DNA from 2 places in the Bradyrhizobium sp. BRP56 genome. Region 1 is predicted to be linked to the other one. Evidence: riboswitches for the same ligand, from Rfam matches in the RefSeq annotation. Region 1 holds a riboswitch; the other holds the start of a gene.
The links. A riboswitch is a leader RNA that binds a small molecule or an ion and turns the genes downstream of it on or off. The one in region 1 is predicted to bind S-adenosylmethionine.
Positions count from the first base shown of each region.

Region 2: linked by a shared signal. The riboswitch ahead of I6F38_RS12250 (homoserine O-acetyltransferase) and the one ahead of I6F38_RS15305 (O-succinylhomoserine sulfhydrylase) in region 1 are both predicted to bind S-adenosylmethionine.

Region 1 covers NZ_JADYVV010000018.1:72,563-77,333, reverse strand. The annotation lists gene I6F38_RS15315 (hypothetical protein) at 1-626, opposite strand, end outside; gene I6F38_RS15310 (2'-deoxycytidine 5'-triphosphate deaminase) at 790-1,896, opposite strand; SAM riboswitch at 2,031-2,110, shown strand; gene I6F38_RS15305 (O-succinylhomoserine sulfhydrylase) at 2,187-3,380, shown strand; gene I6F38_RS15300 (SDR family oxidoreductase) at 3,557-4,330, opposite strand; gene pimD (pimeloyl-CoA dehydrogenase small subunit) at 4,439-4,771, opposite strand, start outside.
Region 2 covers NZ_JADYVV010000013.1:125,533-130,303, forward strand. The annotation lists gene I6F38_RS12240 (G8 domain-containing protein) at 1-487, opposite strand, end outside; gene metW (methionine biosynthesis protein MetW) at 667-1,356, opposite strand; gene I6F38_RS12250 (homoserine O-acetyltransferase) at 1,353-2,558, opposite strand; SAM riboswitch at 2,643-2,722, opposite strand; gene I6F38_RS12255 (chorismate mutase) at 2,897-3,745, shown strand; gene hisC (histidinol-phosphate transaminase) at 3,845-4,771, shown strand, end outside.

The DNA.
Region 1 (4,771 bases):
GCCTTTTCCAGCCGCGGCTTCGGCCAGCTGTCGACCGGCAGCGCCGGCGCGGTTCTGGAATCGAATAGCGGCGCCTCGAGGTGGCGCGCGAACACCAGGCGCTGGTCGAGCTCGAGCGGATGATCATATTCGCAGTAATAGCCCTCGAGGCCGTCCTGGCCGTCGACAGTCTGCTTGGTGCAGACGAAGCCGAGCCGCAAGTCCCCGAGCGCGACGCCGTTGTTGGCGTGCCAGCCGCGCAGCATCGCGCGCGAGACCTCGCCGGGCACGCCGCAGATCGCCGTGCCCTTCCAGATCCAGCGCGGCGGCGGATAGCGGATCCAGGCCTTGCGATCCGTCTCATACATGTATTCGACATGCACGCCGCCGATCCAGTTGGAAAGATAATGATACTGCGCGGCCGCGACCGCCGGCGGCAGGCCGTCGAGGCCGAGCTTCTTCAAGCCGGGCAGGAAGCGTTCCTGCTGCTGGCGGCGAAACACGCGGAAGACGAATTCCGCGGCGTCAGTCGTGCCGCGCCGCGTGACCACGGTGAGGATCAGTCCGGTGAAGAAGGCGTGATAGAGATCGGCGACGCTGCGCCACTTCCGCCACTGCGTTTCGCGCGCGTCCTGCTCTCCGGTCATGTCTGCTCCCGCTGTTCTTGTTGGCGAGATAAAGCCTCGCGCGCGCAATCGTAGCCCGGATGGAGCGAAGCGCAATCCGGGGCAGCTCAATGCGCGTATGCAGCGTCCCGGATTTCGCTAGCGCTTCATCCGGGCTACGGAATTAAGCGCGCGCGAAACGGAATTACACGCGAAAATGCTTGGAGAGCTTCAGGCCCTGCGCCTGATAGTTCGAGCCGATGCGCTGGCCGTAGAGCGCATCGGGACGCTCCAGCATCCGCTCATAGACGAGACGGCCGACGATCTGGCCATGCTCGAGGATGAACGGCACCTCGCGCGAGCGCACCTCCAGCACGGCGCGCGCGCCCTTGCCGCCGGCGCCGGCATAGCCGAAACCGGGATCGAAGAAGCCGGCATAGTGGACGCGGAATTCGCCGACCAGCGGATCGAACGGCACCATCTCCGCGGCGTAGTCCGGCGGCACCTGCACCGCCTCTTTCGACGCCAGGATGTAGAACTCGCCGGGATCGAGAATGAGACTGCCGTCGGGCCGGGCCTTGATCGGCTCCCAGAAATCGTCGACCGCATAGCCGCCGCGGCGATCGACATCGACCACGCCGGTATGGCGCTTGGCGCGATAGCCGACGAAGCCGCCCGAGCTCTCGCCGGAAAGATCGACGGAAAGCGCAACGCCATCGGAGAGATCGGCATCGTCGATATCGACCAGCCGCTCGGCGGCATGCAGCGCATCGAGCTCGTCGGCGGTCAACGTGGCCTCGCCGATCCGGAAGCGGACCTGGCTGAGCCGCGAACCCTCGCGCAGCAGCACGGGAAACGTCTTCGGGCTGATCTCGGCATAGAGCGGGCCGTGATAGCCGGCGCCGATCATGTCGAAGCGGCGGGTGCCGTCGGCGATCACACGGGTGAAGACGTCGAGCCGTCCGGTCGAGCTCTTCGGGTTGGCCGCGGCCACGATCTCCGGCGGCAGCGCCAGGCTCTCCAGCAGCGGCACGATGTAGACGCAGTTGGTCTCCAGCACCGCGCCGTCGGACAGATCGATCTCGTGCAGCTTCAGCTCGTCGATCCGCTCGGCGACGGTGGCATCGGGGCCCGGCAGGAAGCTGGCGCGGACCCGGTAGGCGATGTCACCGAGGCGGAGATCGAGGCTCGCCGGCTGGATCTGGCTCTCGACGAAGTCATAGGCGGGCAGAATGAGGCCGGCCTCCGCCATCTCCGCGATCATGCGGTCGGGCAGGATTCCGTTGGATTCATCTTCCAGCGTGAACGACACGATGCGGTCCCTCGGCGATCCCTCGAGATGGCCCAAAAATCATACTCCAGGCAGCCATCAAGCCCCATAATATGGGCTTTTACGGGTTATCCGATGACCGTCTTGACGGAAAGGGCGCGAGGGAATATCAGCTGCACTTATCCCGTGGTGATTTGAGCCGGCCGGCTTGCAGCCACGTTAAATAAGTCGCTAAACAGGCCGGGGACAGTGTGATCCCGGCTTGTGGAGGTTGCTCCAGGCCGGTTTTTTTGTGGCCATTCTCCAGGGGAAATGGCCACCTCGGAGGTCACATGTCTGAATCTGAAACCACGGCCCGCTTTCGTCCCGAAACCCGCCTCGTCCATGGCGGCACGCTGCGCTCGCAATTCGGGGAGACGTCGGAAGGGCTGTTTCTCACCCAGGGCTACGTCTACGACACCGCCGAGCAATGCGAGGCGCGCTTCAAGGGCCAGGACCCCGGCTTCATCTATTCGCGCTATTCCAACCCGACCATCGCGATGTTCGAGCGCCGCATGATCGAGCTCGAGGGCGCGGAAGCCGCGCGCTCGACCGCGACCGGCATGGCCGCGGTGACCACCGCGATCCTCGCCCCGCTGAAAGCCGGCGATCATGTGGTGGCCTCGAAGGCCCTGTTCGGCTCCTGCCTCTACGTGGTGCAGGACCTGCTGCCGCGCTACGGCATCGAGACGACCTTGGTCGACGGTCTCGATCTCGACCAGTGGCAGCGCGCATTGCGGCCGAACACCAAGACCTTCTTCCTGGAGAGCCCGACCAATCCGACGCTCGACGTGCTCGACATCGGCGCGATCGCAGAGATCGCGCATAGCGGCGGCGCCCGGCTGATCGTCGACAACGTGTTCGCGACGCCGATCTGGCAGAGCCCGCTGTCGCTCGGCGCCGACGTCGTGGTCTATTCCGCGACCAAGCATATCGACGGCCAGGGCCGCTGCCTCGGCGGCATCATCCTGTCGTCGGAGGCCTTCATCGCCGAGCACATCCACAATTTCATGCGCCAGACCGGGCCGTCGTTGTCGCCGTTCAACGCCTGGGTGCTGCTGAAGGGGCTGGAGACGCTCGGCGTCCGCGTCCGCGCCCAGACCGAAAACGCGGCGAAGATCGCCGAGGCGCTGGCGAAACATCCGAAGATCACGCGGCTGGTCTATCCGGGCCGCCCCGATCATCCGCAGGCCGCGACGGTGAAGAAGCAGATGGGCGCCGGCTCGACGCTGGTCGGCTTCGAGGTGAAGGACGGCAAGGCCGGCGCCTTCCGCTGCCTCAACGCGCTGAAGATCTCGCGCATCTCCAACAATCTCGGCGATGCCAAGAGCCTGGTCACGCATCCCGCGACCACGACGCATCAGCGCCTGGCGCCGGAGGCCCGCGCCGAGCTCGGCATCAGTGAAGGTTTCATTCGCTTCTCAGCCGGGCTCGAGCATCCCGACGATCTGATCGAGGATTTCGAGCGCGCGCTGGAGCAGGTCTAGGGCGAACGCCTCTCGCGGGCGGCGTGCGCTGTTCCTTCGGCATCGTCATGGCCGGGTCAAGTCCCGGCCATCCACGTCTTGCTCGCAGCAACCGCCAAAGACGTGGATGCCCGGCACGAGGCCGGGCATGACGAGATCGTGGGACGATTGCGCGCGATCTCTTGAAGCGATTGACCTTACGTCGCAGCCGTCGTGACGCCGCCGTCGACCACGATGGTCTGGCCGGTCATGAACGTCGAGGCATCGGAGGCGAGATAGGCCACGGCGCCGGCGATCTCGTCGGGCTCGCCGATGCGGCGGAGCGGCGTCGACGCGGTGCGGCGCTTCAGATTATCCGGATCCTCCCACAGCGCGCGGGCGAAATCGGTCTTCACCAGACCCGGCGCCACGCAATTGACCCGCACGCCCTTCGGGCCCCATTCGCCGGCGAGGCTGCGGCACAGCGCGAAGTCGGCTGCCTTGGAGATGCCGTAGGCGCCGATCACGGTCGAGCCGCGCAGGCCGCCGATCGAGGAGATGATCACGACCGAGCCCTTGCCGCGCTCGGCCATCTGCGGGATCGCCAGCGCGGACAGCCAGATGTTGCTCTTGACGTTCGAGCCCATGATCTTGTCGAACGCCTCGTCGGTGATGTCGAGCAGCGGGCCGTAATACGGGTTCACCGCGGCGTTGCACACCAGGATGTCGATCTTGCCGTAATGCTTGATCGTACCCGAGACCAGCGCCTCGACCTCGTTGCGGCGCGCGATGTTGCAGGGGATGACGAGCGCATCGCCGCCCGCCTTCTTGATGCCGTCGGCGACTTCCTGGCAGGCATCCGCCTTGCGCGAGGAGATCACGACCTTGGCGCCGAGCTTTGCCAAAAGCTCCGCCGAGGCGCGGCCGATGCCACGGCTCGAGCCGGTGATGACCGCAACCTGGCCGGTGAGATCGAACGGGGTGTTTTTCATTGTTGTTGTTTCCCTGAGTTCTACGAAGACTCGTCATGCGCGGGCTTGACCCGCGCATCCATCTTTTGAAAAGCGATGGGTTGCCGGGTCAAGCCCGGCAACGACATCTCAGGCCAGCAGCCCACCGCCCTCGCTGACGCGACGGAGGTGATAGTCGGTGTCGCCGAGCGTGTTCTCGATCATGGTCAGCCGCTTGAAGTAGTGGCCGATCTTGGCTTCCATGGTCATGCCGATGCCGCCATGAAGCTGGATCGACTGCTGGCCGACGAACTTCAGCGACTTGCCGACCTGCACCTTGGCGGCCGCGACCGCGGACGAACGCTCCTTGGCATCGCTGAAGTCCGACGCCATGGTCGCGAACATCGACATGCTGCGGGCCTGCTCCAGCGCCACGAACATGTCGGCGGCACGGTGCTGCAGGCTCTGGAACGAGCCGATCGC
Region 2 (4,771 bases), on a different contig from region 1:
GATCGGTACTCCAGACGAGAGCCCCATCGACGCGAATCCAGTCGATTTTGGCCGTGAACTCCTTGTCGATCTTGACGGTCAGCCCGGATGGAATGCGGACTTTCGCGCCGTCGGCAGGCGGCTTCCCTTGTACCCAGGTGGACGGCGCACTCCAATCGCCCGACGATGCGGCGATATCGGTCTCGGAGCACAGGGCTACCAGATCGAGCGCGGCGGAATGCTCTCGATGGCGAGCAAGGTCGGGGACGTGATCTGCCGCATGTCCGGACGCACGCGTGTCGCAGCCTCCATTCAGCAGCGCCAGATGTCCGAGTTGATGCCCATCGGGGATGGACATATTGGCGGCCCACAAGACCCCGGACAGTGCAACGACGAGCAATAGCGCAATCGAGAAACCTGTTCGCATTGTCTTCCCCAGCAAGTGACCATTGCGCGTCAGCCCGATGACCACCAGTTCACGACTGATTCCATCATCTCTGATCCGCATGAGCCACTTTTACACGGCGAGCGCGAACAGGAAAGCTGTACATCGACAACCCAATCCTGTCATCGCCGACGATCTGCATCGGCGGAGATTCCACGTGTTCCTTTGAAGGGTCGAGCACCGGCCTCTGGCCGGTGCTGTGTGCGATCCGATGTCGCAGGTGGCGGCGACGGGTTGACGCTTCACACGGCTTTCACTTGGCCTTGTCGCTCGCCCCCTCCACCCCTGCTGAGCAGGAACACACCCTGCTCGCCGAACATGTTCCACACCCACCACGGCAGGTTGAGCGGCACCGGACGGCCGTAGAGATCGAGCGCCACCGCGCGCTCCATCTTGACGTTGATCTCCTCGCAGAGCTGCACGAAATCCTTGATGGTGCAGAAGTGGATGTTCGAGGTGTCGTACCAGCTCGCCGGCAAATTCTCGGTGCGCGGCATGTGGCCGCCGATCAGGAGCTGCAGCCGCATCTTCCAGAACCCGAAATTCGGGAACGAGACGATGGCGCGCTGGCCAATCCGCAGCAGGTTCTCCAGCACCACCTTGGGCTGCCGCGTCGCCTGCAAGGTCTGCGACAGGATCACGTAGTCGAACGCATCATCCGGATAATTGACGAGGTCGGTGTCGGCATCGCCCTGCACCACCGCGAGCCCCTTGGCGACGCAGCCATTGACGCCCTCGCGCGACAGCTCGATGCCGCGGCCGTCGATGCCACGGCTCTCCAGCAGTTGCAGCAATTCGCCGTCGCCGCAGCCGACGTCGAGCACGCGCGAGCCCGGCCGCACCATGTCGGCGACCAGCAGATGATCGGTGCGATAGCCGCCGGTCCGCTCCGGCGCGATGCCCGGCAAGGGCAATGTCTGCTGCATGCTCATGACTGACCGCCGTCCTTCAGTCCGCGCGCCTTGGCTGCGGCCAGCAGGAAGGCGCGGGAGATGTCGAGGAATTCGGGCACGTCGAGCAGGAAGGCGTCGTGCCCCTTGTCGGTCTCGATCTCGGCGAACGACACCCGCGCGCTCGACGCGTTCAGCGCATGCACCAGCGCGCGCGATTCCGAGGTCGGAAACAGCCAGTCGCTGGTGAACGACACCACGCAGAACCGCGTCTGGATGCCGGTGAACGCCTTCGCCAGCACGCCGTTGTGGTCGGCGGCGATGTCGAAATAGTCCATCGCGCGGGTCAGATAGAGATAGGAGTTGGCATCGAAGCGCTCGACAAAGGACGAGCCCTGGTAGCGCAGATAGCTCTCGACCTGGAAATCCGCATCGAACGAGAAGGTCGGCAGCTCGCGGTCCTGCATCCGCCGTCCGAACTTGCGATGCAGCGCGGCGTCCGAGAGATAGGTGATGTGCGCGGCCATCCGCGCCACCGCCAATCCGCGGTGCGGATGGGTGTCCTCGTCGACATAGCGGCCGCCGCGCCAGTCCGGATCGGCCATCACGGCCTGGCGGCCGAGCTCGTGGAACGCGATGTTCTGCGCCGAGTGGCGCGTCGAGCAGGCGATCGCGAGCGTCGAGAACACGCGCTCCGGATAGGCCGCGGTCCATTGCAGGACCTGCATGCCGCCCATCGAGCCGCCGACCACGCAGAACAGCGTCGTGATGCCGAGACGATCGATCAGCATCGCCTGCGCACGCACCATGTCGGGGATGGTGATGATCGGGAAATCGAGTCCCCACACCTTGCCGGTCGCGAGGTTCAACGACGCAGGGCCGGTCGAGCCCATGCAGCCGCCGATCACATTGGAGCAGATGATGAAGTACTTGTCGGGATCGATCGGCCGGCCGATGCCGACCATGGTCTCCCACCAGCCGGGCTTGCCGGTGACGGGATGGATGTTGTTGACATGCTGATCGCCGGTCAGCGCGTGGCAGACCAGGATCGCGTTGGAGCGGTCGGCATTGAGCTCGCCATAGGTCTGGTAGGCGATCTGGAACGGTGCGAGATCGATGCCGCAATCGAGCTTGAGCGGCTGGTCCATCCCGAACTTCGCCACCAGTGACGACGGGTGGTCGGCCTCATGGGCGCGATCATCGCTCGGGGTTTGTGGGCTCGGTATCGGACGCACGTTGCTCATCTAGGCGACCCTGCCTCCGCGCGGGAGGGCTCGACGGACCTCAGGCCAATAAAAACCCGGCCTGAACAAAGGTTCGGCCGGGAGCTGATAAGGTCCCCGGCCTGTTTAGCGAGTTGTTTAACGTGGCTGCAAGCCGGCCGGCTCAAATGACCACGGGACACAGGGAACGTAGTCCCCACGCCCCCCGCCGTCAAGACAGCCCTGCCCACGGCCAATTGGTTAACCGAACGCGCAAGGCACGCCTGCGACGTTTCTCTTTGCTTTCGCTCCCCGTCTTTCCTAATCAGGGACCCTGTCCGACGCGGCAACAGGCCGCCCCGACGACAAGGTTTGAGAGCATGTCCAACCCACCCCCGTCGCCGCCCTCGCTGCAGGAGCTGCGCAAGGAAATCGATGCGATCGACGAGCAGGTTCACCGCCTGTTGATGGCGCGCGGCGACATCATCGACCGTCTGATCCAGGTCAAGAAGACCCAGGAGGTCGGCTCCGCATTCCGCCCGGCGCGCGAGGCCAGCATGATGCGCGAACTGGTGCGGCGTCATCGCGGCATCCTGCCGCTCGACACCATCGAGAGCATCTGGCGCGTCATCATCTCGACCTTCACCTATGTGCAGGCGCCGTTCGCGGTGCATGCCGATGTTTCCGTCGGCGAGTCGGCCATGCGCGACTCGGCGCGGTTTCACTTCGGCTTCGTGGTGCCTTACGTGTCGCATTTCAGCGCACAGGCCGCGGTCGAGGCGGTGGCGAAGTCGAAGGGCGACCTCGCGCTGGTCTCCGCGATCGCAAGCCGTACGCCGTGGTGGAATGCGCTCGAGGCCGATGGCGCGCCGAAGATCATCGCGCGGCTGCCGTTCCTCGAACGCGCCGACCATCCGGCCGCGCTGCCGGTGTTCGTGATCTCGCGGGTCGCCGACGACGCCATGGTCACCGAGGTGCAGACCTGGAGCGTGCGCGTCTCCGGCTGGAACGCCGATGTCGCCCGCGCGCTTGCCCCGCTCGCCGAGATCGTCGCGGTCCCCGACACCGCCTTCGACGGCGCGGCGCTCCTGGTCTCGGTCACCGGCCACGATTTCGAGGCCATCAAGCTCGCCCTGATCCAGGCCGGCGCCTCGGTGCGCTCGTCGGCCCTCGTCGGCAGCCACGCAACGCGCTATACGGTGCCCTCTAACGGATCGGCCAGGACCTGAAGCAAGAGCCAGCCGCCCGTCCAGACTTTTGTTTTGACGCGTTTTCTTCACGCGAACCGGTATCCACTTCGCTCGAAAACGCTCTGTTCGGAGTTGATGATGTCCCGCCCCGTGCCGAACCCCGGCATCCTCGATATTGCGCCCTACACGCCCGGCAAGAGCCCGGTGCCGGAACCGGGCCGCAAGGTGTTCAAGCTGTCCGCCAACGAGACGCCGTTCGGTCCGTCTCCGAAGGCGATCGCGGCCTACAAGGCCGCGGCTGACCATCTCGAGGACTATCCGGAGGGCACCTCGCGCGTGCTGCGCGAGGCGATCGGCCGCGCCTACGGGCTCGATCCCGACCGCATCATCTGCGGCGCCGGCTCCGACGAAATCCTCAACCTGCTGGCGCACACCTATCTCGCGCCCGGCGACGAGGCGATCTCGACCACCCACGGCTTCCTGGTCTACCCGATCGCCACCATGGCGAACGGCGCCAGGAACGTGATCGCGGCCGAGACCAATTTCACCGCCGACGTCGACGCCATTCTCAAGGTGGTGACGCCGCGCACGAAACTGGTCTGGCTCGCCAACCCGAACAATCCGACCGGCACCTACATCCCGTTCGACGAGGTCAAGCGGCTACGCGCCGCGCTGCCGTCGCACGTGCTGCTGGTGCTCGACGCCGCCTATGCCGACTACGTCTCGCGCAACGACTACGAGCTCGGCATCGAGCTGGTCGCGACCACGGACAACACGGTGGTGACGCACACCTTTTCGAAGATCCACGGCCTTGCGGCGCTGCGGATCGGCTGGATGTTCGGGCCGGCGCATATCGTCGATGCCTGCAACCGTATCCGCGGTCCGTTCAACGTCACGACGCCGGCGATGCTGGCGGCGGTGGCGGCGATCGAGGACACGGCGCATGTGCAGATGTCGCGGACCCACACCGAGCAATGGCGCAACTGGCTGACCGAGGAGATCGGCAAGCTCGGGCTGAAGGTGACGCCGAGCGTCGCCAATTTCGTGCTGATCCATTTCCCGACC